Regions from separate parts of the Streptococcus sp. SGI.013 genome, predicted to be linked through region 2. Evidence: predicted binding sites of a transcription regulator. Region 2 holds the regulator's gene; the other holds the start of a gene.
What was found. The regulator NrdR, encoded in region 2, represses ribonucleotide reductase genes. The targets are predictions, from matches to a motif close to ACACNATATATNGTGT.
Positions count from the first base shown of each region.

Region 1: nrdH (glutaredoxin-like protein NrdH) is a predicted target of NrdR. The motif match lies at 3,402-3,417, and genes of this name have one in related genera.

Region 1 is NZ_JBNPOS010000001.1:83,669-99,076, reverse strand. Features, by position in the region: gene ACQRDX_RS00420 (citrate synthase) at 1-609, opposite strand, end outside; gene acnA (aconitate hydratase AcnA) at 596-3,274, opposite strand; gene nrdH (glutaredoxin-like protein NrdH) at 3,548-3,775, shown strand; gene nrdI (class Ib ribonucleoside-diphosphate reductase assembly flavoprotein NrdI) at 3,775-4,140, shown strand; gene nrdE (class 1b ribonucleoside-diphosphate reductase subunit alpha) at 4,130-6,289, shown strand; gene nrdF (class 1b ribonucleoside-diphosphate reductase subunit beta) at 6,852-7,808, shown strand; gene ACQRDX_RS00390 (type I restriction-modification system subunit M) at 7,854-9,449, opposite strand; gene ACQRDX_RS00385 (restriction endonuclease subunit S) at 9,957-11,153, opposite strand; gene ACQRDX_RS00380 (AbiH family protein) at 11,165-12,211, opposite strand; gene ACQRDX_RS00375 (type I restriction endonuclease subunit R) at 12,216-15,194, opposite strand; gene ACQRDX_RS00370 (acetylornithine transaminase) at 15,395-15,408, opposite strand, start outside.
Region 2 is NZ_JBNPOS010000006.1:49,355-64,762, reverse strand. Features, by position in the region: gene ACQRDX_RS02780 (DEAD/DEAH box helicase) at 1-2,129, opposite strand, end outside; gene der (ribosome biogenesis GTPase Der) at 2,336-3,646, opposite strand; gene ACQRDX_RS02770 (NADPH-dependent oxidoreductase) at 3,663-4,376, opposite strand; gene dnaI (primosomal protein DnaI) at 4,373-5,257, opposite strand; gene ACQRDX_RS02760 (helicase loader) at 5,258-6,421, opposite strand; gene nrdR (transcriptional regulator NrdR) at 6,408-6,902, opposite strand; gene ACQRDX_RS02750 (HAMP domain-containing sensor histidine kinase) at 7,063-8,559, opposite strand; gene ACQRDX_RS02745 (response regulator transcription factor) at 8,559-9,248, opposite strand; gene ACQRDX_RS02740 (YceD family protein) at 9,384-9,923, opposite strand; gene ACQRDX_RS02735 (TetR/AcrR family transcriptional regulator) at 9,923-10,492, opposite strand; gene htpX (zinc metalloprotease HtpX) at 10,867-11,766, opposite strand; gene ACQRDX_RS02725 (LemA family protein) at 11,778-12,332, opposite strand; gene rsmG (16S rRNA (guanine(527)-N(7))-methyltransferase RsmG) at 12,465-13,178, shown strand; gene ACQRDX_RS02715 (DUF4931 domain-containing protein) at 13,306-14,085, opposite strand; gene ACQRDX_RS02710 (TrkH family potassium uptake protein) at 14,188-15,408, shown strand, end outside.

The DNA of each region.
Region 1 (15,408 bases), on a different contig from region 2:
AATATCCGTCAGAGTAGAAGCACAAACACGCGCTGTAAAGGTTGATGCATTTAATTCATGGTCAGCATGAAGGACTAGAGCCCGATTCATCGCTAAAACTTCTAGCTCACTTGGTTCTTTCCCATTTAACATATAAAGAAAGTTCGCTGCAAACCCAAGATCTTCTCTAGGAGCGATTGGAATCTCTCCCCGACGTAATCTGGCGAAAGTGGCAATAATAGTTGGAATCTTAGCCATCAACTGAATACTTTGTTCATAGGTTGCTTCAACACCATTCTCCTCAGCCTTAACATTATAAACCCCCAAAAGACTCACAGTTGAGCGAAGGACACTCATCGGATGAAGGTGTTGACGTGATTGAATCAAGATACACTGCTCCACTGCATCGCTAATCGCATAGTTGGCACGCAGTTCTTTTTCAAAATGTTTCAGCTCAATTTGTGTTGGCAGATGTAAATTCCACAAAAGATAAATGACTTCTTCAAAACTGGCATTATTGTCCATCAATTCTGAGATACTATAGCCCGCATACGATAAGCGGTCATCAACAATTGAGCTAATCCTTGTATCACAGGCAATCATATCTTTTAATCCATTAGCTTGCGTCATAGCCTGCTCCCTTCAATTTTTTACGGACTACCATTGGTAAAATCCCACCATTTTTATAGTAACGAATATCAGCATCCGCATCAAAACGTAAACGAACTTGAAAGACTTTTTCAGCTTTGTCATCTTTAGCACAAACCGTTACTAAGGCCCCTACTTCTAGAGTATCTGGCAAAATAATGTCATAGCTCTCAAAACCTGTCAAACCTAAGCTGTCAGCGGATTGCCCCTCTAAAAACTGAAGAGGAAGAACTCCCATCATCACCAAATTAGAACGATGAATACGCTCAAAGCTCTCAGCTAAAACAGCCTTCACTCCCAAAAGACTGGTCCCTTTTGCAGCCCAGTCACGACTTGACCCCATGCCATAGTCACGTCCTGCAATAATTAATGTAGGAACATCACTCTCTTTGTAGGCCATGGCCGCATCGTAAATCGAAACCATCTCTCCCTTATACTGCGTATAACCACCAATTTTCCCTTCTGCTAATTGGTTGTTAATACGAATATTGGCAAAAGTCCCTCGCATCATCACTTCATGATTTCCTCGACGGCTACCATAGGAATTAAAATCTTGATACGTTACGCCATGCTCTTCAAGATAAGTAGCTGCAGGACTACCTTTAGCAATATTTCCAGCTGGAGAGATATGGTCCGTGGTTACAGTATCTCCAAACTTGGCTAAAACACGCATATTTTTTAAAGGAGCTAGGTTTACTTCTTGATCTAAAGTCTCAAAATAAGGTGGATTTTGAATATAGGTTGAAGCTTGATCCCAATCATAAGTTGGACTAGAGGTCACAGGAATGGCATTCCACTTCTCACTATCCGTAAAAACTTGAGCATATTCTTCTTGGAAAAGCTGACGCGTGACATATTTTTCGATATAAGCTGTCACTTCTTTCTCATCTGGCATGATATCAACTAAATAAACCGCTTGGCCTTTTTCATCAAACCCTAAAGGATCTGACGTCAAATCAATATGGGTTGTTCCAGCAAGAGCATAGGCTACTACTAAGGGAGGACTTGCCAAAAAGTTTGCCTTAACCAACGGGTTAATACGACCTTCAAAGTTTCGATTCCCTGATAAAACTGCACTGACCAACAAATCTTCTTCTAAAATGGCTTTTGAAACCTCTGGGCTAAGAGGACCTGAGTTTCCGATACAAGTCGTACAGCCATAGCCCACCACTTGAAAACCTAGTTGGTCTAAATAAGCTTGCAAACCACTATTTTTTAAATACCCTGTGACCACTTTAGAACCTGGTGCTAGGGAAGTTTTCACTGTTTTTGATACGCTCAGACCTTTTTCAACAGCTTTTTTAGCCAGTAAACCTGCCGCCATTAATACATAAGGGTTAGAGGTATTGGTGCAACTGGTAATCGCTGCAATAGCCACATGCCCTGTTTTGATGGTTTCTGTTTGATTATCGTAGATAACTGTGGCTGTTTTATCTAATTCTTCTTTGGTCAATCCAAAGCCTTGTACCCCTTCTTCTCTTACTAGAGCATCTTCAAAGGCTGTTTTTGCCTGATCCAAGGAGATTAAATCTTGAGGACGTTTAGGTCCTGAAATACTTGGAACAATAAGAGATAAATCAATCTCAATCACTTGACTATATTGAGCTTCTGTATTGTCATCATAGAATAGACCATTCACTTTAGCATATGTTTCAGTTCGTTCAACCTGCGCTTGACTCCGATTGGTTAAGCTCATATAGGTCAAGGTCTCATCATCAATTGGGAAATAGCCACAGGTTGCACCATATTCTGGAGCCATATTGGCTACGGTAGCTCGATCAGCTAAACTAAGGTGTTTTAACCCTGAGCCAAAATACTCTACAAATTTCCCAACCACATTGGCAGAACGAAGAACTTGTGTGACTTTCAAGGCCAAATCTGTTGCTGTGGCTGTCTTTGGTAGTTTACCAATCAAACGCACCCCAACCACCTCTGGAACTGGGAAGTAAGAAGCCTCTCCCAGCATCGCAGCTTCTGCTTCAATCCCTCCAACACCCCAGCCAAGTACACCGATACCGTTAATCATTGTCGTGTGGCTATCTGTTCCAAACATGGAATCAGGGTAGAGGAAACCATCGTTTTCAATAATGACATCTGATAAATACTCAATATTCACTTGATGGATAATACCTGTGGCTGGAGGAACTGCTCGATAATTTTCAAAAGAATGCTCTGCCCATTTCAAAAAAGCATAACGTTCATCATTTCGCTCGAATTCCAAAGTGATATTTTCTGACAGAGCCGACTCACATCCAGCTACATCTACTTGAACACTATGGTCAATCACTAAATCTACTGGAATCTCTGGATTAATTAAGTCTGGATTTCCTCCGTGCTGTACCACGGCTTGTCGCATCGCTGCCAGATCCACCACAACAGGAACTCCCGTAAAGTCTTGCAGAATTACTCGGCTAGGCTTAAAAGGAACCTCACCTTTTGGAGACTGAGGATTAAAATAAAGAAGGTTTTCTAAGTGAGTTTTTGTCACATCTAAACCATCATATTTTCTGAATAAACTTTCAAGTAGAATACGGATAGTGTAAGGAAGGCTAGAAAGCTCTACACCATAGTCTTGACTGATTTTTTTCAAATCAATGTATGTATATTTTTTGCCATCAACTTGAATAATCGACTGATAATCCCTCATAATTCATCTCCTTTATTAAGAATTGACCTCCATTATACCCCACAAAAGATGTTATATCTACTAACAAATCACCTTAGATGTTAGAAAAAGTAACAAATGCTATAAAAAATATTTATACCCGCATAAAACACTATATCTAGTAGATTTTATTCTTATCTTGTACTAGATATAGTGTAATTAGCAAATTATCTACTTGATTTTTTATCCATTTTTGGGTATTCTAGTAGGGTGCTTTTTAGCAAGAATAATAAAAATTTATAGGAGTGACGAAAAATGGCTGCTATTACAGTATTTTCAAAAAATAATTGCATGCAATGTAAAATGACTAAAAAATTTCTAGAGCAAAATGGAGCGGATTTCCAAGAAATCAATATTGATGAGCAGCCAGATAAGGTGGAGTATGTTAAAAGCCTAGGCTTCACCTCTGCACCTGTCATTGAAGCAGGAGAGGTTGTTTTTTCAGGTTTTCAGCCTGCTAAATTAAAAGAAATTTTAAACTAATGAAATTGGCTTTTTATTCTCTTACGGGACAGACTAGACGTTTTGTCAAAAAGTTAAATTTACCTCAAGAGCAAATCATTGAAATCAAACGACAAGAAGAAACCCTTCTTTTAGATGAAGACTTTATCCTTATCACCCCTACTTATGAAGATGGGCTAGAGTTTCTCGATCGCTTTGTTGAAAGCAACCATCACTATATGAGGGGACTGATGGGGTCTGGTAACCGAAATTTTGGACCAGAATTTTGTCATGTTGCTCGTCGTTATGCCAAAACTTATGGTATTCCCGTTTTATATGAATTTGAATTTAACGGAACACCTGAAGATGTTGAAAAAGTAAAAGGAATCTTATCTCATGGGTCTTAAATCTATCGGCGATGTTTCTTACTTCCGCCTAAACAATGAAATCAACCGTCCAATCAATGGGCAAATCCCTCTCCATAAGGACAAGGAAGCTCTTCGTGCTTTTTTCCTTGAAAATGTAAAACCTTATTCTAAAAAATTTAATTCGATTACTGAGAAAATTACCTATCTAATTGAAGAAAACTATATTGAATCGGAGTTTATTCAAAATTATCGTCCAGAGTTTATCGAAGAGCTCTCACGCTATCTCCACTCACTTGATTTTCGTTTCCAATCCTTTATGGCTGCCTACAAGTTTTATCAACAGTATGCCCTTAAAACGAATGATGGTGAAGAATACCTAGAAAGTATTGAAGACCGTGTTCTCTTTAATGCCCTTTACTTTGCAAATGGTGATGAAGAGTTGGCACGTGATTTGGCAAAAGAGATGATTCATCAACGTTACCAACCTGCGACACCTAGTTTCCTAAATGCTGGTCGTAGTCGTCGTGGAGAGTTGGTTTCTTGCTTCTTGATTCAAGTAACAGATGATATGAACTCTATTGGCCGCTCCATCAACTCTGCTCTGCAATTGTCGCGTATCGGTGGTGGAGTGGGGATTTCTTTGAGTAACCTCCGCGAAGCTGGTGCTCCTATCAAGGGCTATGCTGGCGCTGCCTCTGGTGTCGTTCCTGTGATGAAGCTTTTTGAAGATAGCTTTTCTTATTCTAATCAGCTTGGCCAACGTCAGGGAGCTGGTGTGGTTTATCTTGATGTTTTCCATCCAGATATCATGCAATTTCTTTCCACTAAAAAAGAGAATGCCGATGAGAAAATTCGCGTAAAAACTCTCTCACTGGGTCTAACCATCCCAAATAAGTTTTATGAATTAGCACGTCAAAATGAGGACATGTACCTCTTTAGCCCATACTCTATCGAAAAAGAATATGGTGTGCCTTTTAACTACATCAATATCACGGAAAAGTACGATGAATTAGTTGCTAATCCTAAGATTACAAAAACTAAGATCAATGCACGTGAACTTGAAACTGAAATTTCAAAACTCCAACAAGAGTCAGGTTATCCTTATGTCATCAATATCGATACAGCTAACCAATCAAATCCTATTGATGGCCGCATCGTGATGAGTAACCTTTGCTCAGAAATCCTTCAAGTCCAAACTCCGAGTCTCATCAATGACCAGCAAGAGTTTTTACAAATGGGAACCGATATTTCATGTAATTTAGGGTCAACTAATGTCTTGAACATGATGACCTCACCTGATTTTGGGAAATCTATCCGTACCATGACACGCGCCCTTACTTTTGTTACAGATAGCTCAAGTATTGATGCTGTCCCAAGTATCAAAAATGGTAATGCTCAAGCGCATACCTTTGGGTTAGGGGCGATGGGACTTCACTCTTACTTGGCTAAACGTCATATCGAGTACGGAAGCCCTGAGTCCGTTGAATTTACTGATATCTACTTTATGCTCATGAATTATTGGACATTGGTTGAGTCTAACAACATTGCGCGTGAACGTGGTGTCACTTTCCATAATTTTGAAAACTCAAAATACGCAGATGGAACTTACTTTGATAAGTATGTGACTGGTCGCTTTACACCGCAATCAGACCGTGTTAAAGAACTTTTTGAAGGGCACTTTATCCCTCAAGCAGAAGATTGGGAAGCCTTGCGCCAAGCTGTCATGAAAGATGGACTTTACCACCAAAACCGTCTTGCTGTCGCACCAAATGGTTCTATCTCATATATCAATGACTGCTCTGCTTCGATCCACCCTATCACTCAACGCATCGAAGAGCGTCAAGAGAAAAAAATCGGTAAAATCTACTATCCTGCTAACGGCTTATCAACAGATACCATCCCTTACTATACATCTGCTTATGACATGGACATGCGTAAGGTCATTGATGTTTACGCCGCTGCAACAGAACATGTGGATCAAGGTTTATCCATGACCCTCTTTATGCGTAGCGAAATTCCAGAAGGACTGTACGAGTGGAAAACAGAAAGTAAGCAAACTACCCGTGACCTCTCTATCCTTCGTAACTACGCCTTCAATAAAGGCATCAAATCCATCTACTACGTCCGCACCTATACCGATGACGGTGCAGAAGTCGGCTCAAACCAATGTGAAAGTTGCGTAATTTAAAAAATAAGATACTAAGAGCAAAAAAGTCAAAGAGAAAATAGGAGATTTGACGACGGACAGGCAGGTCCAAGGAAAAGCTATCATTTTCTCACAGACTTTCGCTCGAAGTTCAATTAACAAGATACTTTTGTGTTAAGCAAGACCTGACAAAAATAGGAACTTGACGTAGAGTATCTCATACTCAACGAAAGTAATCATTTTTGTCCAGTCTTGTAACAAAAGTTCGATTCAAAAAGATACTAAGCCCGTTTAAAAATCCGTAGGAAAATGGGAGACTTACGCAGGGTCGCAAGACACAAGAAAGTACAACATTTTCACAAGGATTTTAGGGCGAGTTCAATTAAAAAGATACTAAGCCCGTTTAAAAATCTAAAAAGATCGGGCACTTCTGCCACATTAAAAGGTATTAAAAAGATAAACAAGCTATAACGCTACAGAGGAGGTGGGGTATTTGCCCTTAGCCTCCTCTCATTTTGCTTTGAGAGAAGATGATTTTCAAAAGCAATTTTACCTAAAATATGGTATAATATTTCAATTAAGATCAAACAATAAGGAGTTCTTCATGACCTACTATAAAGCCATAAACTGGAATGAAATCGAGGATGCTGTTGATAAGTCCACTTGGGAAAAGTTGACGGAACAGTTTTGGTTAGATACCCGCATCCCATTGTCAAACGACCTTGATGATTGGCGCAAGCTCTCTGATGTGGAAAAAGACTTGGTAGGAAAGGTCTTTGGTGGTCTGACCCTACTTGATACCATGCAATCAGAGGTGGGCATGAGCCAACTCAAAAAAGATGTCCGTACCCCACACGAGGAAGCTGTCTTAAACAACATTGAATTCATGGAGTCTGTCCATGCCAAATCCTACTCTTCTATCTTTTCAACTCTTAACACTAAGTCTGAGATTGAAGCTATTTTTGCATGGGTAGAAGAAAATGAGTTTCTCCAAAAGAAAGCCCGCATCGTTACTGAGATTTACCGTAATGGTACCGCTCTTGAGCGCAAGGTGGCTTCTGTTTTCCTAGAAACCTTCCTCTTTTACTCTGGTTTTTTCACGCCACTTTACTACCTTGGAAATAATAAATTAGCCAATGTTGCTGAGATTATCAAGTTGATTATCCGTGATGAGTCTGTGCATGGAACTTATATCGGCTACAAGTTCCAGCTTGGTTTTAATGAGCTTAGTGAGGAAGAACAAGATAAACTCCGTGACTGGATGTATGATCTGCTTTATGAGCTTTATGAAAATGAAGAAGCTTACACTGAACTACTTTATGATCCTGTTGGATGGACCGAGGAGGTTAAGACCTTCCTTCGCTACAATGCCAATAAGGCTTTGATGAACCTTGGACAAGATCCTCTCTTTCCTGATACAGCAGACGATGTTAACCCTATCGTCATGAATGGTATCTCAACAGGAACATCTAACCACGACTTCTTCTCACAAGTTGGAAATGGTTATCTGCTTGGTAGTGTTGAAGCCATGCAAGATGACGACTACACCATCGGACTTTAATCCTACCCAAAAACGAGCTTGGAAAATCCAAACTCGTTTTTTTGATTATCTGATTTTATCCAAAAAGGCTGTCAGCTCTGCTTGTGCTTCTGGTGTGGTACCGACTAGCTGACCAAGCATGCTTTCAAGTTGGGCTGTGGTTGCTGCGATTTCCTCATCAGTTTGAGCAAGCTTATCCGCAAGCTCTGTCAGTGGAACAACAGGCTCTTCCTCAAAGGTATCGACATAGCGAGGGATGTTGAGGTTGTAGTCGTTTTCCACAATCTCCTCAAAGCTAGCTAGGTGGGCAAACTTGTCCACATCTTGACGGTCTTGATAGGCTTTCAAAATCTTGGCGATATGGTCATCGGTCATGATATTTTGGTTTTTGCCCTTGTCAAATTCTTTAGATGCATCAATAAAGAGGACATCTTTGCTGGTGCGGTTTTTCTTGAGAATGATGACTGTGGTTGGAATGGAGGTATTATAAAAGATGTTGGCTGGCAGTCCAATCACGGTGTCAATGGCTCCTTCCTCTAGGAGATGCTGACGAATTTTCTGCTCTGCATTTCCCCTAAAGAGAACCCCGTGAGGAAGGACAATAGCCATAACGCCTGAATGCTTGAGGTGGTAGAAACCATGAAGGAGGAAGGCGAAGTCAGCCTTGGACTTGGGTGCCAGGACACCATAGCTGGAGAAACGTGCGTCTTGCAGGAAACCAGCGTCCCCACTCCACTTCTGAGAATAAGGGGGGTTCATGAGCACCCCGTCAAAATCTGTCGGCTCAGTCGTTGGCCAGTCCGCATCAAGGGTATCACCAACATGAAGTTTTTGGTTCTCAATAGCAACCCCGTGGAGCATCATGTTCATGCGAGCCAGGTTGTAAGTCGAGGTGTTAATCTCCTGACCGAAGTAGGAAACGGTCGAAGACTCTTTACTGTAACGTTTGGCGTTAAGAAGGAGGGAACCCGATCCCATGGTTGGGTCATAGAGGGTCATCCCCTTTTGATGCTCCCGTCCAAGAAAGACAATCTGGGTCATGAGGTGGGAAACTGCCTGAGGCGTATAGAACTCGCCCGCTTTCTTTCCAGAGTCGCTGGCAAACTGACCAATCAGGTATTCATAGGCATCTCCCAAAACATCTCCATCATGGTTGCTGAGGTTGAGCTCATGGAGTTCTTTGATCAAGGCTGAAATCACCTGATTCTGCTTTTGCGGTGTTGGACCTAACTTTTTAGAATAGAGGTCGATGTCTTCAAAAAGGTTTTCAAAAATCTCATTGGACTGCTCAATATCACGGAAGCCCTGTGCCAAATCTTCCAACTGGAAGTTGCTGGTGTGGACTTTTGCTACCAAGGCCGTAAAGGTCAGACCAGGCTCGATAAAGTAACCTAGCTCATCATCAAGGACATCTAGCAAATCTTCCTTAACATCTGGATCTGCAAAATTTTCTTCATAAAGTCTTTGAGCCTGTGACAAACTATCAAAGGATTCATCAAGGTTGTCACACACCGCCAAAAGCAACTTATCTGATAGGTATTTGTAGAAAATCAAGCCCAAAAGGTAGGACTTGTATTCGTTAGCATCCATCTTGCCACGGAGAATATCCGCTGCATTCCAAAGGGACTGGTAAAGGGATTGTGAGTTGTTTGAATTGTTCATGTCTGTGATTCTTTCTAAAGATATGGTATACTAGATAAGTAGAGAAATATGACGGTGGTTCCAACTTTCTAACTGGAGGTGGTGCTTATGGAAATAAGTCCAAAATCTTACAGAAAGGCTAGCCTATACTTGATGGTAAGTAAACTTACTCATCAAGTAACGACAAATCCTATTCGATTTGTCTAAGGCTCGCACTAGCTCGATTTTTGAAAAATATCGTTTCAAAAATCTCACGTCGGAGGTACCTGCTCAAATTAGCATTAGTTGAACCAGTCTAATCTAATAATTCTTTATATCAAATAAAAAAACAAAAAATAAAACCGTCAATATTTTGGGACACTGACGATTTTATTTTAATATAAAACAAACATTGTGAACCACCGAAATGGCTCTACTAGGAGTTGGATTGCCGTCCAACTCTTTTTCTATGCTTATTCTAACAAAATATCGTCAGTTTATCAAGATTTTTATATTGGATAACTTAGGAGCATTTGAGGCTTAGCAGAGCTATACAAATAATTTACGGAGTAGAGTCTTTTTCATCTCTTTCAAGCTAGCCAACTTGTCCTCCACCTGAGCCAACTCTTGGTCAAGGGTTTGGAAGAAAGTGCCGATGACTTCCTGTTCAGAATGTGTCGGCAATTTTATATTAAAGTCACTAAGAACTTCCTTAGTAATTGTTTTGATTGTTCCACCTGGGGCACTTTTTGCCTCTTCAATGAATTTTTGTTTTATTACATAAGCCCAAAACACATTATCAATTGGTAAGTAAAAGTTTTCAAAAATCAGCACCGTCCTATCTATGAAAGCTCCATATTGGGTAATCGCAACACGACCAATACTACCTTGTAAAGTAACTAGGACAGATCCTTTCTCAGCATAAACACTAAGTGGCTGTGCTTTTTTACTAATTTTTTGTTTAGTATCCTCTACTAAATTCATCTCATCTGTGACATCTGCAACTTGAACAAAAGGCATTGCTCCATCACCATCATACCATTCGCTATTTCCGTAAGGTTGCGGAAAAGAACCACGTCTAAATCTCGCCACTTCCCCCAACTTCACTTCTTCCCAGTCGTCTTCAAAACCTTGGAAGCGGAGGGCTGGTTTGGTTTGTGCCTTGGCTGGAAAGAGGAGTTTGAGATAGGTCTTCTTCTGCTCCTTGAGCGTGTCCAACTTACGCTGATGAAGGGTGATGTGACGGTCTAGGGTTGAGAAGAAAGTGCCGATAGCTTCCTGTTCGGGTAGGGATGGGAACTTTGCAATACTTTCAGCAACTAAATTCCAATCTGATCTTGGCATCTTCGTACCAGAAGTATCATTTGCAACTAATTGAAAAGAATTACTCTGAATATAGGTATATAAAAAACAACTATGCCAAAGATCCGACTTTAAATTCCAAAAATCACCTAGTGCTATTCCCTTAAACTCTGCATACCACCAATTTTTTAAATATGGACGTAATTTCCCGAATAGTACGTCCCCTTCATTAAACTCTAAACCTTTCCTATCATCTACTTTCTGAGAAATATCCTTATTTAAAGTACCCAATCCTGAGTTAATATCTTCAAACTCCAATCTAGGTAAATCTTTACTAGATGAGGTTAGATTTGAACGATAAACCACTTCCCCCAACTTCCGCAGTTCCCAAGCGTCAGTGTAGCCTTCAAAACGATAGGCTGGGATATTATTGTTTGTTTTCATGTAATCTCCTTTCAACATAGGACAATGTCTCTACTAGTATTTATAAATCTTAGGTGCTCAGCTTTTTGGGCTCCCCAATATGATAATATTGTTTGAATACTATTTCTTCTTTCAATATCAAACTCATCTACATAGATAGTTACATTCGGAATCACTTCAAAAATTTTTCTAAAGTATGGGGCATCTACACCATCTTTATCGCGCAGACCAAAACCTATGAAGTAGATTTCCTCAACATCTTTTATTTTGTCAAAAAATTCCTTGCTGTGTGAATTGTTTAGGATTTCTCCAACAGGTTTTACCAAAGAATTTATCAATGGTGAAAGATACGTAGCAACATCCATAGGATTATCAAAATCTTCACGCTCAAGATTATGACCAAAAACCAACTCATCTCCTATCTCACCGTGAATATGATAAATATTTTCGGATGGAATACCATAAAAATCTTCTAAAACATGTGTGTAGTTAAAATTTAAAAATAGACTATCTCTATTTAAGATGATTGTTTCTTTACTCAATCTACCTTGGTAGCACTGCTTACGGTAATTTTTTACAAAACTTTTCCAGTTATCATATGTTACTGAAATCCATTCCGAGAACAATTTCGAAATGACAGGTGTCAGTAGTTTTAAATTTTCTCCAACTTCCTCAGCATTACGAGACATGACACTGCCATCTATATCACCTTCTCTATCAGTAAAGTTTGCCATATCTATCTCAATATTTGTAAAACGTCCCAAACTTTGTTCAAAGTCAGACCAATATACCGTATCCCTCATGATTTGTAACATAAACTGATAAAACAATTCCGAGACCTTTGTAAAATCCGTTTTTTGGTCTATATTAAACTCCTGAATATCAAAATCGTTGACATATCTTGCCAAATCTTTATCTAAATCATCAAGATACTCTGCTATATCCTCTTTTCCAGAAAGACCTGTCAAATTTTCATCTTTACCAAATGTCTCATAAACATACTTTTTGAAATAGAGGTAGTCTGATTTTAATCCATGTGCTATGTCAAACCCATTTCCGATAATAAACAGTTTATCCATCTTCTTATCTCCCCCTCAATGGTAGGATGTCTTGCGCGATCATGGTCATATAGTCCTCTTTGAGGGCTTTTTTGTATTTAAGCTTGTTGAGGGCTTGGTCGCCCTTGTTTTCCTTGTAGCTTGTATAGTCGTAGGTATCAACAAGGGCTTTTTCTCCGATTTGCTTGTCCTTGCCGACTCGGTAGTTGTCCACGATAAACTGGAGCTCGTCTTCACCAACACACCAATCTTGTGCAGTGGATACGACTTGCTCACGGATGGTTAGGTCAATCATCTCGTCTAGCTTGTGGGCGATGGATTGGCCCTTGTAATCTTGAGTATTGGTCTGGGCTTCCTGCCAGATTTTTGAGATGAGTTGGGAGAGTTTGGGATTGGTCTTGTCCAAGTCGGCGATGTAGTTGTCCACCAGCTGCTTCTCTTTTTCTGGGATAGCTTGTCGTTTTTGATCCAGCAAGCTTTGGATGAGGGAGATGATATAGTGGTAGTTGATCTCGTCTGTACGGACAGACTCCAGCTCGTACTCGATATCGATAGGAAGCTCATCGTCATCATCTTCTTGACGGCGGCGTCTGAGTTCGTCGATGATATTTTGGTACTGGGCGGTGAAGTCCTCTATGGTGTCACGTGTCAGTCCAACTTCTTGAAGGAGGGTAGCTTCATCATAATCGGCATAGACTTGAACCGAGGCAAAGAGCTTATCAAACTCCTGAAATGCCTTAGCAAAACGCTTTAGCTCAGCATCTGAGCTACTATCTAGGTCTGGGGTTTCTTCTGGGCTTGGAGAAATAGCTAGAAGCCCCGCTACCTTTTCTTCAAACTTGGCTTTTTCTTCCAACCAAGTTGGCGCAAGGACAGCATGCTCTCCACCATTTGAGTAAAGGCTTAGCGCCTCATCAACTTTTTCCTTGAAGCGCTGCGGCGTTTGGAAGGTAACGATCTGCCCAAACTTCTTGCCCTCATCAAAGAGACGATTGGTCCGTGAAAAGGCTTGGATGATGTGCTGAGGCTTCATAGGTTGCCTGTCCATAAAGATGGTCGATAAGCAAGGCGCATCAAATCCTGTCAACAGGCGATCCACCACGATAACCAGATCCAGTTGCTCCTCACGAAAGGCATACTTGTCTTTTTTTCGTGCCAAGCGTTCGTTGAGATCGGTGTTATAAGCTCCTAAGGAGGCTAAGCTAAAGTGGGTGCCAAACATGGCATTGTAGTCGTCCAAACTCTTTGTCATCTGCTCTTGGTTAAGCATGGAGCTATCATCGTTTTCCGTTACGGAGTAAGTGATGGCAACCTTTGGAAAGTCTGGAAGGACTTTTTTGCTGGACTCAGAGATAGTAAGCTTGCTTTGTCCTGCCTTAACCTTTTGGATCAGCTCATAGTAAGCCTGAGCACGCGCGATTGACTTAACTGTCAAAAGCCCCTCATAGGTCTTTCCGACACCGTTTTGAAAACCGAGCTTGCGCTTGGACTTGTTTAATATCGCATCCAATACCCTAAGCATGTGGTCTTCATCATCATAAAAATGATCTTCAATGTCCTCTTCTGCCCAAGTTGGAAGAGTAGTCTGGTACTCCACTTGAAAACCTAAGACCGCTCGGTCATGAATGGCTTCTTTGACGGTGTATTCATGTAAGCAAGGCCCATACTGATCCTTGGTGGTCTGTGCCAAGTCACCTTTTTGTTCCCGTTTGTTTTCCTTAAAGATGGGCGTGCCTGTAAAGCCATACCAGAGAGAGTTGACAAAGAACTGCTCTAGGATCCGCTTTCGCTCTGGTGTCACTGCACGGTGGCACTCATCGACCACAAAGGCCAGCTTGAGCGTTTTAATTCGCTGATAAGACTTTTGGTGGCGGCCTTCCTCAAACTGACGTAACATGGCATTAAGCTTTTGGATGGTAGTCACCACCACACGTCGATCTTCTGAGGCCAGGTTTTTGATCAAGTGCTTGGTATCATCAGTCTCGTCAATATCGATCATGTCATTTTCAGCGTAAGACAAAAAGGCTGCTGTGGTCTGCTGGTCAAGGTCAGTCCTATCAATGACAAAAATCGTCTTTTCGATAGAAGGGATCTGCAGGAGGTTTCTTGCTACCTTGTAGCTGGTCAGGGTCTTTCCTGAGCCTGTGGTATGCCAGATATAACCTGACTGACGGTTGCGACTAGCATCCTTAATAGCCTCGATGGCATGGACCTGATAGGGACGAAGTAAGATCAGGGCTTTTTTATCGTCATCAATCACGCTATACTGCATGACCATTTGGTGAGCCATCGGGATGGACAAGACCCCTTGGGCAAAGTCAAAAAGATGAGGTTGGGCTTGGTTATTCTTATCTACCCACTTGGTGAGAAAGCGGTCGTTGAGCTTGGTTTCTTTAGCCGCTGCAATGTAGCGGGTTTCATTGATGTTTGAGACCACAAACATCTGGAGGCTTGAGAAAATCCCTCTAAACTGTCCTTCTTTTTCGTATTTTTTAATCTGACGAAAGGCATCCATAAACGGATGAGAACGGCTTTTCAGCTCAATCTGAATCATGGGCAGACCATTGATTAAGAGCGTCACATCACCTCGTCGTTGACGATTGGCCTCTCCTTTGGTCACAACTTGGTGGACAACTTCATAGCTAGACTTGCCACCTGCGACATTGTGGCGCCAAATGACCTCCAAACGAACGATACCTAAGCTAGCATCTTCACGTTGTACTTGAACTTTGGCGATGCCGTTTTCACCTGCTAACCACTTGGCCGCCTCGTAGAAATTGACAAAGTTTAGCTGGTTTTTAATCTGATGCTTTTCTTGCTCGGTCAAGGGATGGTCAGATAGGAGGCGGACGTTGTTAGCTTCTAGCTTGTCAAAGAAGTTGTCCCAAAGTTGCTCTTCTGTGGTCAAGTCTGGGCGATAGACCCACTGACTGTCACCTGTAATCAGCTGACGAATCAACTCGGCTTCAAACTGAACTTCACTAGTTAATGGCTGAGCTGGCATCTAGACCACCTCCTTTTGACAACGCAAAAAGCCTGCCATTTCTGACAGGTTGTTTTTAATAGATGAGATGATTCGTTTAGCCGATAGGCGTTGATATATATATATATAGTGTTACAAGGTTTCTGAGCATGAGGCTCTCCTTTTATGGTCTTAGTTTGACAACTATTTTATCATATTTTTAATCATCTATGAAGTCTCTTTTAAGACAAAACGT
Region 2 (15,408 bases):
ATCACTTGTGCTTCATCTAAGATTAAATAGTCAAACTGATACTGGCGATAAACCTCAAAATCTTGCCTAAAAGAAGTATAACTTGTGATGGTGACCTGATGTGCTTGCTGAATAAGCTCATCGCGGTTAACTTTAGAGCCGTATGCGACAACCACGTCTAAGTCTGGTGAGAATTTTTTAAATTCATCTTGCCAATTATAAATCAGACTGGAAGGCGATAAAATTAAGACCTTAGATGCCTTAGTTAATTTAGAAGATAAAAAGGCAATGGTCTGGAGGGTTTTTCCTAGTCCCATATCATCTGCTAAAATCCCACCAAAACCATAGTGATCTAGCATAGATAGCCACCTAACTCCTGATAATTGATAATCTCTCAACTCCGCTTGAACTCTTAAACTTGGAAGAGGGTAATTTTCTGGGTGTGTTAAGTCCTGTGCCATCTTTTTAAAATCATCTGAAAAACTAATATTAGATATATTTTTAAAATGATCTGCAATTTGATAAGTGGCTACTCCTGATAACTCTAAATGCCCATTAACTGCTGCTTTGGCACGTAATTTTTGGAGGACTTGAGCAACTTTTTGAGTCTCTTCATCAAATAAAATCAACTTTCCTGATTGACTAATAAAATAAGGTGCATTTTGATACAGTGCTGTCAAGGCCTCATCCACATCATCTTCTACAATATTAGAAAAATCAAATGAAACATCTAACAAACTTCCCTTGGTTGCTATTGATACTCTTGGTTTTTCTTCTAAATGGAAACCCGCTAAGGTATCACCGATATAGACTTGACCGATTTTTCTAAAACGATTAAGCGTTTCTTCAAAAAAAGTATATAAGTCAGATGGTAAAAGTGGGGCGCGATAGGCTGAAAAATAACCCTCGAAACCTGCTTGTACCATTAAACGCTTGATTTTTTCCTCTTTTTTAAAATTACTAGCAAAAGGGAGTGACAACAGACTATCTTCTGTCACTACTTCTAGTTGCCCATAATCATAACGCAAAGATAAACTAATTTCCCCTGTGTTTAAACTATCAAAATAAAATTTGGGAGTAAAATCACGAATTTGAAAAGTTTTAGGAGCCTCAACTTGACCAACCTCTTGAAAATCCAATAAACTAGCTGCTAATTTTGCTTGTTCTTCCAAATTAAAACGAAGATACTTTGCCCCATCCTCATCTATTGGAAGGGTTTTTAAATTAGCCACCAACTTTCTTTGCTTCTGATTCAAATGATAAAAAATACCTTTATAAAAAAGATAGCGGTGATCAAATAAACTACTATAGTCCTTTTCTTTAATCATCAATTCAATGTACTGGCGATGCACGTCAATTTTAAATTGAATCAGCCCTTCTTCTCCCACCAAATCGTGAATGGTAACCTGCTTATAAATTTTATCAGCATAAGTTAATTGAGATTCTGGTAAGGCCTGTAGTAACTCTAAGCCTTCTTCAAAATATCCCAAGGGTAAGGCCAAATGTCTAGAATGATTTGGTAAAATATGTTCACTATCTAAACGATCACCTCGAGGAATCACGCGCCACAAAAACGTAATCAATTCTTGACTTGAGGCATCAAAATTCAACAAAGACAACGGTTCATAATAATTTTTTCCGATTTGATAAAAAGATTCTTCCTCTATGACCAGTAAAAAAGCTCTAATATCACGGATGATATAGCTTCTCTCATCTGGTAAGCGACGAATGCGTAAGGTCCACCAAATATCATTGGTATATAAACTTTGTTCACCAACAGCTAACAATTGGTAACGCAAGGTATCATCATCATTTAGAGATAAGTGATCAAGAAAACGACTTCCAAATGAAGTGATTGCCTGTGTTGCCTGCTTTTCTTTCTTTTCTTCCTTAATACCAGAAACCAGTTTTTGTCCTTCTGAATCATTTTTCATAAAATATTCTAAAGCGGCTTGATGAAGACAGTATTGTTTAGATTTAAAGAAATCACATTGGCAATTAACTTCCTCTGTATCCAAAGAAAATGAAATCATTTTACCATCTACCATCGCTTTAATGACCGAATCTTTTTCTTCTATTAATTCAAATTTTCCCGATTGATATAACTCAATCCCCTCGTTACGAATTCGCCCTGGGATAAGTTTAGCCATACTGATACCTCTTTTTCTTTATCCCTCTATTATAGCATACTTTAAAAATAAAAAAGAAGTTAAGCTGATCTTAACTTCTCACGGTTGGGGTTTGATATTATTTTTCTGCGTCCATTTTAAGCTTGCCTATCTCAAATAAAAAGTAAGATAAAAATCTTTCTCTACTTCTCTTAGAAAAAGCTAGCACATTTATGTTGCAGAAGCTTTTATTTTCGTTTACGTGCAATCAAATGAATCGGTGTTCCTTCAAAGACAAAAGCTTGACGGATTTGATTTTCTAAGAAACGAAGGTAAGAAAAATGCATCAACTCTTCTTCATTAACAAAAATCACAAAAGTAGGTGGTTTCACTGCAACCTGAGTAGCATAGAAAATTTTAAGGCGTTTTCCTTTATCTGTTGGCGTTGGGTTAATTGCTATAGCATCCATAATAACATCATTTAAAACAGCAGATGGAATGCGCATATTTTGATTTTGACTGATGCGTTTAATCATTTCTGGTAATTTGTGTAAACGTTGTTTCGTCAAAGCAGAAACAAAAATAATCGGAGCATAGGAAATGTATTGGAAATTATCACGGATATCATCTTCCCATTGTTTCATGGTATGATTATCTTTTTCTAGCGTATCCCACTTATTAACCACAATGATAATCCCTTTACCAGCTTCATGTGCAAATCCCGCAATACGTTTGTCATATTCTCGAATTCCTTCTTCCGCATTAAGCACCATCAAGACAACGTCAGAGCGATCAATCGCACGCATGGAACGCATCACAGAGTATTTTTCTGTATTTTCATAAACCTTACCAGATTTACGCATTCCTGCTGTATCAATCATAGTAAACTCCTGCCCATCACTATCGACAAAGCTTGTATCAATAGCGTCACGTGTCGTTCCAGCAATAGGACTTGCAATCACACGATCCTCTCCTAAGATGGCATTAATTAAGCTTGATTTTCCGACATTTGGACGACCAATTAAACTAAACTTGATAATATCTGGATTTTCTTCTTCTTCCTCAGTTGGAAGATTCTCTACAATCGCATCTAAAACATCTCCTGTTCCAATACCATGAACAGATGACACAGGATAAGGATCTCCCAAACCAAGTGCGTAAAAATCATAGATATCATTACGCATCTCTGGGTTGTCTACCTTGTTAACCACTAAAATAACTGGCTTGTGGGTACGATATAAAATCTTTGACACATACTCATCAGCATCTGTCACCCCTTCTTTACCAGATACTACAAAAACAATGACATCTGCCTCACTCATCGCAATATCAGCCTGGTGTTTGATTTGCTCCATAAATGGTGCATCGACATCATCAATACCTCCTGTATCAATGATTGAAAACTTACGGTTCAACCATTCGGCTGTTGTGTAAATACGGTCACGGGTTACCCCTTCAACGTCTTCTACTATAGAGATACGCTCACCTGCGATACGGTTAAACAAAGTCGATTTTCCGACATTCGGACGCCCGACAATAGCGATAGTTGGTAAAGCCATAATACTCTCTTTCTTGTTACAATAGTTTATGTTTTTTTAATAATTTTTCTGTTTCTTTTTGCTCAGCCTGTCCAAATTGTGAAATCAGGCGTTCAGACCAAGTTTCCGTTTGACGATCACCCGCATAAATCCTTTGGACTTCATCATAAGCCAGCACTACAGATGAATCCTGTTCCTTATACACTTCATCAAAGACGACAGCTTCTTTTGGCAAGCGTGGTTTAACAGGATGTTCTTGCGCAGGTTCTCCAAGTGCAATACAAAAAATAGGATAAGTATATTCTGGAAGGTTAAAGCAAGTCGCGACGTCCATAGCTTTGTGGCGAATCATCCCAATGAAAACACCTCCGTATCCCATACTCTCTGCTGCAAGGAGACAATTTTGTCCCGCTAAACTTGCATCAACAGAGGAAATCAAAAGATTTTCACTCCCTCTAGCATCAAAAGCCGTTTGATGTAAATCAGCTGCCTTACTCGCTCGGTTCAAATCACCTACAAATAATAAAATCGCCTGAGCTTGCAAAATAGCAGGTTGAGGGGTGAGTTGATAAAGTTCCTCTTTTTTCTCTGCAGAGGTAACAACAATGATAGAATAGGATTGAAAATTTTTCCACGAAGATGCTGCTCTGCCTGCCTCAATAATCTGATCTAATTCATCAGCTGCTATTGGACGATTAGTAAAACGCCTAACAGAAGTATGTTTTAACATCAAATCAATCATATCTGTCATCTACGATTCTCCCCTTCTAAATGCAATTCTGTAGCCAAATAACGTATGCGTTCCATCACACGCTTGGCTTCCCAAACCTCACCATCAGCTTTGCCAGAAGATAATTTTTTCTCCAAATCAGCCATACTATAATTAGACGTAAAAAAAGTTGGCAGATTTTCAAGCATACGGTACTGTAAAATAACTTGTAAGACCTCATCACGTATCCAAGCACTAGCTTGTTCTGCACCAATATCATCTAAAACTAAAATTTCAGCCATTTTAATGCGATCAATCTCTTCTTTGACATTCCCTGTTTTGATGGCATGTCGAATATCAATCGCAAAGCTTGGAAAATGAAGTAAAGTGGTGCTTAACCCTTTTTTCTCAGACAAATCTCTCGCCAAGGCAGCTAACATAAAGGACTTGCCAACCCCCATGTCACCATAAAGGTATAGACCTTTTGTTATCTGAGGAAAATGCTCTACAAAACTCACAATAGCCTCAAAAACTTCAATACGCTTAATATCATCAAGCATAATATCTTCTAGCCCAATTTGTTTATATGACTTAGGGAGATTAACCAGATGAATACGATCACTCACTGCCTGCTTTTCCTGCGCTTGATGATGTTCTTTCGTTTCCTTATAAGAGACATCAGCATAGCCTTCGTTCATCACTAATACAGGCTGATAGCCTTTAGCAATATAAGCCTCATCGCCACGATTAAAACGATCACGCTCCATACGAAACTGATTCAGTTTTGTTAAACTCAACTGTACCTGATCAGGAGTTAGACCTTGCTCTTTTATAAACATGGCCACATCTGGATCTTTTAAAATCTGCTCTTTTAGCTCTCTTGGGTTAAAACGTGTGGGGTATTGGATGCTTATCTTTTCCATCTAGTCCTCCTTTCCCAAATCTCTCAGTCGCTCTAGGGCTTTTTGCCGGTAGGCTTCTAGTTTTTCTTGCTCATCTTGACTGGTTTGATTTTGATAATTTTGATTACTCCATTTAGGGATATTGGTTTTATTCGTTTTTTCTTTTGCTTGAGATTTTTTCTCTCCGACAGACCGAAGATACTTCATCGCATCATCAGCTCGCGAAATCCCCTTACTCACAAAATCATTGGCTAATTTTAGCACATAGTTTTTATGCAAATTCGCAGAGTGAGTCTTATTCATGGTATAGAGTACCATAATGTTGATCACTTCATCAAGCAATCCCATCTGAGCCATTTCTGCTAAAATTTTAACTTCATCTCTCGTCACTATTGCCTGCTTTGGCTTTTTAATTTTAGCTAAAAATACCTCAGGACTATCTTCTCTGGCTTCTTTGATGACAATTTTTTCTTTCTCACTAAAGTCATTGGTGGAAGGGGAATTCTGACTTTCCCTTTTAGCCACCATTCGTGAAACTAAAATCTTATTTTGACTAGCTGTTTCTCTCGCCAATTGATAAGTATCATACCATGTTAATTTATAACGCTCAGATAGGTTAAAAATAGCTACTAGATCCGTTTCTTCATCCGTAAAACTAAGCCCATCTCTTCTCATCAACCGTTTAAAACTATCTAAATCAAAATAGTTTTTAGCTACCTTTGGATGCTCTGATGGAACAATTTCTCCTTGATTTCCAAACACTTCCGAAAACTTCTTAGAAAGATTTCTAGCCTCTGGAATCTCTTCGTCCATCTCAGAAACTGCAACTTGTCCAATAGCCCCTTCTAATAAATGACGATACAGAGCATGTGATAGGAAATTTTCTTTAGATAAAGGCGCTCTGACATCAATGATATAAGCTTGACGATCTTGATAGAAACGAACAAGATCTAGAGCCGTCAAAACTGCCAAAGCCTCCTCGAATCGTTGCATGTTATAGAGAGTATGATTTAAAATCTCATGAAAGGCATGTCGCTTTTTCCCTTGATCATAAAAAGCTTGTAAATAGCAATATAAAATATAAGCATCAGCTTTAATAATGGGATAATACAGTTGCATCGTCAAAGGATCAGCAACCTCTATCCTCCCTTTATCAAGATAGTAGAAGGAATCATTCGCTCGCATCTTTATCTAATCTCTTTTTCTTTGTGCGCATACTTTTAGTCAACTGGTGCAACAACTCTTCCAACTCATCGACATCTTTAAAGCTACGATAAACACTTGCAAAACGAACATAAGTAATCTCATCTAAATCCGCCAACTCATCCATCACTAGATTCCCAATAACCTCACTGGGAACCTCATTATCATAGTCACTGCGAATCGTCTGCTCAATACGAGCAATAGCTTGGTCGATCACCTCAGCTGATACTGGACGTTTTTGAGCACTCCTTATAATACCTGTATAGATTTTCTCGCGAGAAAAGGATTCTCGCGTCCCATCTTTTTTTACCACAACAAGCGGAATATCCTCTATTCTCTCAAAAGTTGTAAAACGGTAATGACACTGGTCACACTCTCGACGACGTCTAATGGTCGTTCCTTCTTCTGCTTGACGACTATCAATCACACTTGATTTATTACAATTACATTTTGGACAACGCATGAAAACACCCCTATCTCCCAAAGAATTCGTATTCTTTATTGTATCATATTTTGAAGCACAATAAAAGAAAGTAAGATACGACAGTGTTTTTAAAAGGATACATAAAAAAGGTTGGATTGCACCAACCTCTCAATAGAAATATCATCTATGATGCTAATGATCATTTTTCCCTTACAATAGGGATGCGCAACATAAACTCTGTTCCTTTATCAACTTCGCTCACAACATCTATCTGACAATGATAAGCTTCCACAATTTCACTCAAAATAGATAACCCAATTCCTAAACCAGCTTGTGTACTTACACGATGGCGTGACTTATCAGACCTATAAAAGCGCTCAAAAATATGCTGTAAATCTTCTTTAGAAATTCCTTCTCCCTGATCTTTAACCCTGATCAAAGCATACTGTTCCTCTAAACCTATTGATAAGTCAATAACCTTTTTATCTCTAGAATATTTAACAGCATTATCCATTAGGATAGTCAACGCTTGTTCAAAATGATTTTTATACATCTTAATCATAATAGGCTGAGCCATCTGATCACTTAAGGTGATGTCAAAATCAGGGTGTAATCCTTTAAAGTTCCCCACAATGGCAGCACTGGATGTTTGAACTATACAAGTATCATTTTGATGCTGCTCAAAACTTCCTGTGATACGCACCATCTCAAGCATATCATTAATCATGATATTCATACGATTAATTTCTACTGAACTAACCTCTAAGCTCTCTTCTAGAATTTCAGGATCATTTTTCCCCCAACGCTGCAACAAATCTAAATGACCCTTAATCACAGCGATAGGAGTTCTAAGTTCATGACTGACATCGCTAATAAAACGAACTTGGCGATCATTTTGCTCACTCAACCGCTCCAGCATCTGATTATAAATATGAGCTAAACTTTCAATCTCATCGCCAGTATGAATTTCTACACGCTTAGATAAATCTGAAGGATTTTTCACAACCTCACGCATGGAAGCATTTAAGGCATGGACAGGACTTAAAAAACGCCTAGAAAACTCAACAATAACTAGCTGACCAATAATCAAAATAAAAATTTCCATGACAACCAAAAAAAATAACACACGATTACGAATATTATAATAAACTTGTAAATTTTGAAATATTTGAATATAACCTATAATCTTTTTAGAGTTGGATTTTGCATAAATCGGCTTAGTCAGCACATATCCTTTCACGTTACTGTAGGCCGTTGAATAAATCTCCCCAACATATCGTAAGGTTGGAGGATTTTTTTCAGAATCTGTTGTAAAAATTAATCGCTTTTGACTACTGTAAATATAAGCTTGTTGTGTTGATATCAAGACAGAGGACAAATCTCTCATTTCTCGAAAAATATGATGTTCCCTAATCGATTCTTGAACCTTCACCACATCAGAATCTCTATGCGTATAAAGATAGTCTGATAAATTATCTAAAGTCAACTCCTTATCAATCTCAGACAATTCCGTACTCAACTTTTGACTATTTGCTTGAAGTGTCTCTTTTTCATGATTTAATAATATATAATTCATAGAAGCATAAGCCAAAAGTGTTACAATAGTAAAAATAAACAGAAAAAGGAAAAAAGTCGTCACAGACAATTTTCCTTTTAAACTAGCACGGTGATAATACTCACGTATTTTTTTTAACATTATTTTTCACGTACCACATATCCCATTCCACGAACGGTCTGAATATAACTTTCACGTCCTGGGACATCAATCTTACCACGAAGGTAACGAACATAAACATCGACAACATTAGTCTCAACCGCTTCATCATATTTCCAGACACGTGAAAGCAACTCCTCACGTGTCATTACTCGATTGACATTACTCATCAATGCGTTTAGCAAGTCAAACTCACGTTTTGTCAATGGGATAGTTGTGTCACCACGAACCACTGAACGATTTTGACTGTCAATCTTTAAGTCACGATAAATAGCTGAACCATCAGAAAAGGATTTTTCACTTTCAAAATCTTGACGACGGAAAGTCGCACGAACCCGTGCTAACAACTCCTCAATCGCAAATGGTTTAACAATATAATCATCAGCACCTCTATCAAGACCAGACACGATATCCATCACGGAATCACGCGCTGTCATCATAATCACATAAGTCGTTTTTTCTTGACGAAGTCGACGTGTTACTTCGTACCCGTCCATCTCTGGTAACATCAAGTCTAAAAGAATTAAATCAAAATCATCATCTATTGCTTGCTCTAGGCCGCTACGACCATCATGAGCAATCGTTACCTCATATCCCTCATGTTGCAACTCCAGAGAAACAAAGCGAGCGAGATTTTTTTCATCTTCAATAATTAAAATTTTCTTTACCATTTTCACCAACCTTCTTCCTTTATAGGATATCATGAAGTTATCATCACATCCAAACTTAACGCATCGGTATAATTATACTATCTCTTGTTAGTTTTTTCAATCATTTTTAAAGCAAAATAATTATTTTACATCAATTCACTCATCACTGTCAAATAATTTGCTCAGAGAAGCAAATGGACTAGACTCGGCTTTTTTTTCTTCTTGCAAATCCTTGTACTGACTCTCTGTCAAGACCGACCACGATTGACCTGAGGGCATGGTATCATCGTTTTCTTCTTCAGTCGTCAAAACTTTCATTGGAATATTAAGAATAATATTATCCGCAACACTCTCCGACAAACTGAGAGTCGTTCCATCTAGAACTAAGACTAAATCTTCATCTACTAAATCTTGCTTAGCAACCAGTTCTTCAGCTGAAACAAAAACTTCTACAACCCCATAGGACTGCTCTAACTCAACAGGTGTCATAGATCGACTTGAAGGGAGAACCAAAACATACGACAACTGATACTCCAAAAGGTATAGTCCATTTTCATAAATCAACTGGCCTTTAGCCAAGATATCTCTAATATCCAAGATTTCACTGTTACGATCTTGTAACTCTTCTTTTAAATCCAATTGCTCTTCAAAGGTTATTCCCTCAGGCTTTTTTTTAACATCTAAAAGATTAAATATCATAGTTTTCCTTCTACCAACTCATTTAAGGTAATTTGACGCGTTTCTCTAATAATCTCTAAAATTTCCTGAGCAGACCTGGGCTCTCTTTCCTCCAACCAAGTTAGGATGATAGAAATAATACTCATCACACTCAGATTGATGATATACTGATCCGGCAACTCAGGAAACCTATTTTCTAATTCATAATCTTCAAAAATAAATTCTTGAATAAAAATAATGATATCTTTTTCAAAATATTTATCACCATTTACCCCTAACAATCCTTTGAAAAGCTCAAAATGATTCTCAATATAGTAAATGAGGTCAGTTATTTTTCTTTGGAAACTCTTGTTATCTGAAGCAGACAAAAACTCTTCTTTAAATTGTGCTAATAAACCTGTTTTTTGACTATTCAAAAAATCATCTATGTCTACATAATGTAAATAAAAAGTCCCACGAGAAAGCCCTGCTTTTTTCGTTAAATTAGAAACAGATACCTTATGAAAAGGTACTTCCTGTAATAACTCTACCAAGGCTAAATCTAAATAACGTCTGGTATTTTCCTTCTTAGTACTATATCCTGTCATAACTCTTTCAGAATAAACACCATGTTAAATTTATATCATAAAATTAACAATATGTCTATTTTTTTGTTCATTATCCTTCTAAATCATTTTTTCTCACCTAAATTTTATCAAACAAGAAGTAAAACAGCAAGTTTTTAGAGCTTCTGTTATTTTATTCTTACTTTATAAGCTTATTCGATATATTTCTTTAATTTCGACTAGATATTAAGAAATATTGATTTTATATTCTATATATCGGAAATCATATGACTCAACAGAGCACTAATGAAATAGAACGAGTTAGAAAAAAGTCTGAAGATTTCCAGACTTTTCTATAGACTATCTAATGTCTCAAATTTCAAAACTATTAAAATCAGTATCTTTACTTTGAAAACTTACATCTTTTTTAAACGCTCAATTCTATCGGAGATAGGAGGATGAGTATAAAACAAAGACTGATAGCGGTTTGTTTTTTTCGGGTCATTGATATACAAGGCACTACTAGCATCGTCCACCTCATGCTCCATCGGTACAGAGTGATCTAATTTTTCAAGTGCACGAATCAAACCTTGAGGATTTCTGGTCAACTCAACACCAGAAGCATCAGCTAAATACTCTCTCTGTCTAGAAATGGCCAGTTGCACTAGAGTGGCAGCTAGGGGCGCTAAGAGAATAGTGATTAAAGAAAAAATCACCATTACTAAGTCTGAACCAGACGAACGGCTATTGTCTTGGCGACGCTGAGAACGACCTGCACCGTACCACATCATTCTCCCTCCCATACTCGAGAGCATGGTAACTGCACTAGCTAAAGCAACCGCAATCGTAGAAATCCGAATATCGTAATTTCTAATATGACTAACCTCATGGCCAACGACACCTTCTAGCTCTTCTCTATTCATCACAGATAGTAATCCCGTTGTTGCAGCAACCGCCGCATTTTCTGGACTAGATCCTGTTGCAAAAGCGTTCAACCCTCTATCTTCTATCACAAAAACTCTAGGCATGGGAATTTGGGCCACCATAGCCATATCCTCAACAATATGATAATAATCAGGATAGTCTTCGATGCTAATTTCTCTTGCGCCATTCATAGACATGACCACATTAGTCGATTGAAAAATCATACTAAAAGCGTAGATGATCCCAATAATTAAGGCTACCACCATACCGCCTAGGCTTGAGCGTAACCACAAGTAACCAACTGCTGCGCCTAAAGCGGCTAAAAGTGCAAAGAAAACGATGAGTAAAAAAACTGTTCGCCTTTTATTTTGAGCAATTTGGTCAAATAACATCCCATCACCCCTTAAAAGTTAAACTCAACCTTTGGCACAGCTTTTTCTTCTTCAGGAATTTCTAAAAATTCACTTGGCTTAAATCGGAAAATTTTTGCAATAAGATTACTTGGGAAAGTCTCTAGTTTCACATTATAATTTGCAGTTGTGGTGTTATAAAGCTGGCGTGAATAAGAAATTTTATTTTCAGTATTCGTCAACTCATCTTGCAACTTAACAAAGCTAGCATTAGCTTTTAGATCAGGATAGTTCTCTGCAACCGCAAAGATACCTGACACTTGACGACTTAGCGCATCACTAGCTACCATCGCTTCACTAGGTGTCTTGGCATTCGCCACCTGTGCACGCAACTCTGCGATACTCTCTAGCGTCTTTCCTTCATAGCTTGCATAACCTTTCACCGTTTCAATGAGATTAGGAATTAAATCATTTCGACGTTTCAATTGCACATCAATCTGACTCCAAGCCTCTGTTGTCTGCATACGACGTTTTACCAAACCATTGTAACTAAAAATTCCCCCTATTACTAAAATAGCAACTACAACTAATCCAATAATGATTCCCATTTTTGTCTCCTTTTTATTTTCTTTCCATTATAACAAATTTCTTGAAATAAGGAGAAAAACACATCATCTCTTTTTTAATCCTGCCACACCTTCTATTTTTATGATAAAATAATCAAGAATAAAGGAGAAACTATGACCAAGCAAGAATTTTATACCCTACTAGCTCAAGCGGGTTTTGAGCTAACTGATCAGCAAAAAAATCAATTTGAACGTTACTTTACCCTCCTCGTTGAATGGAACGAAAAAATCAATCTCACTGCCATCACCCAAAAAGAAGAAGTTTATCTCAAACACTTTTATGATTCCTTAGCCCCAGTCCTAATGGGCTACATCAAAAATGAGCCTATCTCCATCTTAGACATTGGTGCTGGAGCTGGTTTTCCTAGTTTGCCAATGAAAATTATCTGTCCCAACTTGAAGGTTACCATTATTGATTCACTGAACAAACGTATCAATTTCCTCCATCTTTTATCAGAAGAGTTAGGGCTTCAAAATGTACGCTTTTTCCACGGTCGAGCTGAGGATTTTGGACAAGATAAGGCTTTTCGTGGACAGTTTGATATCGTAACCGCAAGAGCTGTTGCAAGAATGCAAGTACTATCTGAGCTTACTATTCCTTTTCTAAAGGTTAATGGGCAAGTCATTGCCTTAAAAGCCAGCGCCGCCGACCAAGAATTAGAAGATGCCCAAAGAGCTCTTAACTTGCTCTTTGGTAAAGTTGATATCAGTCAGGATTACCAACTGCCAAACGGGGATGATCGCAACCTTACTATTGTCACTAAGAAAAAAGAAACCCCTAACAAATATCCTAGAAAAGCGGGAATGCCAAATAAAAAACCACTCTAAACCAGTTATTTAGAAAAACAACTTACACGCTATCAACCGAAAATTTCCCTTAATAAAGGCTTCCCATCTTTTAAAGTCCATCTTCACCCTCTCCATGACCAAGAGGTAAAGATGGATTTTTTATCGTCTAAATATCATCTGACAGACTGTCTTTCAAATAACTTTCTAGTTGGCTTTTAAGTTGACTAAGACGTTTTTGGCTAGGAACTTGTCTAATACCATATCCCAATAAATAAGGAGATACCACATAACGAGGCATGATTTTACATACAAAGCCCTCTTTTATAGGATATAAAAATAAATTATAGGAAGCTTCCTTATCTTTAAAATAAACGTGTGTGATAAAGCGTAAAACTAACTGAGATACATCCGCTAGGATTTCTAAATGCGAGCGTTTAGAGATAATAATATTAAACTCTAAACCACCTGCAATGGGATCCGAAGATAAGACCAGCCTAGCACCTTGTCTAAAAGATTGAACCTCCAGTCCCTCAAAAGCACTTTCTTGAATAAAAGCATAGCCGTCAACGGTTTCTAGCCCCACAATTTGAAGGTGAGGATGGCGCAAACTCCCACCAGACAAGGGACCAAAATTTTTATAGCATAAAACCGATTTAAATTTCTCAGATTGCTCTAGGTACTCAAATTTTTCTACTGCATAAGAAAATAGCTGTCGGTTATAATCCCTAGAATAAATCGGAATATCTCCATCATGCCAATCTGACTCTATAATCAAGGTTTGATAAGCCTGCTCTAAAACAGGGTATTTGTTTTCAACCCAAATCATTTGATCTTGTCGATCCAAGACTTTTCCTAATTCTTCTTGATAACAAAATGGACAACGATCTTGATTAGTTGGTTTCTTCTTTGCGATACTACTATTAAATGTTAATTTAGCCCGTGTCATATTTTCTCCTTTTCTTTTATTATACGCAAGGACTTCTCCTTGTCAAATCTCACTGCACTTTATTTTTTTGATATAATAACTCTAGTTTATCTTGGAGGTTCTATGAAAAAATCAATCCTCACTTATCCACTATCAACCACTCAAAAACTTAGCCTTAGTTTTATTGGTCTTATTTTTATCGGAAGTTTATTATTAGCATCACCTATAATGCACTATCCAAATGCTCCTGAAACAAGCTATCTTGATCATCTTTTTACTGCCGTATCTATGGTCTGTGTGACGGGGTTATCTGTATTTCCTGTCAGTGAGGTCTATAATGGACTGGGCCAAGTTACTGCAATGGCCTTAATGCAAATTGGAGGACTTGGCTTAGTCTCTTTAGTCGCCTTTAGCCAATACAGCCTCAAAAAACGCCTCTCTCTGCGTGATCAAACATTGCTACAATCTGCAATGAGTCAAAGCACCCATCACCACTTAAAAGAATATCTCTTTTTTGCCTATCGTCTTACCTTTGGAATTGAATTAATCTGTGCGATTTTATTGGCATTTGATTTTATTCCTAGATTTGGATGGGGAAATGGAATCTTCAATAGCCTTTTTTTAGCAGTTTCAGCTTTTTGTAATGCTGGATTTGACAATATCGGTCAAAATAGTTTACAACTTTTTGCTCTTAACCCCTTGATTAATCTTGTCCTTGCTTTTTTAATTTTTTCTGGAGGATTGGGATTTAATGTCTGGCATGATCTTTACAATAGCTACTTAAACAGCCGACCACAACCACGATTTTGGGCGAATTTTTGGAAACACTTATCGATTCATTCTCGCTTAATTCTAAACAGTACGGCTATCATTCTCTTATTGGGAACGGGCTTATCTTTTCTACTAGAATATAATAACTCCGAGACCTTAAAATATTTGACCTTTCCTGAACAAATCTTGGTCAGTTTTTTTCAAAGTGTCACCATGAGAACGGCAGGTTTTTCAACCTTATCCTACCTAGATACTGGTCATGCTACAAATTTTCTCTATATCTTACAAATGTTGATAGGAGGAGGGCCTGGAGGAACTGCAGGAGGAATTAAAGTCAGTGTTGCAGCCATTTTATTTCTTTTATTTCGAGCAGAGTTGGCAGGACAATCCCAGGTCACCTTTCAAAATCGGACAATCCCTCAACGTCTTTTACGACAGACCCTCACCGTCTTACTCTTCTTCTTTGGGATCCTAATCATTGGCTATCTACTATTATTAGAAAACGAGCCTCATTTAGACCCTTTTGCCCTATTTTTTGAAGCTAGCAGTGCTATTGCGACTGTTGGGGTTAGT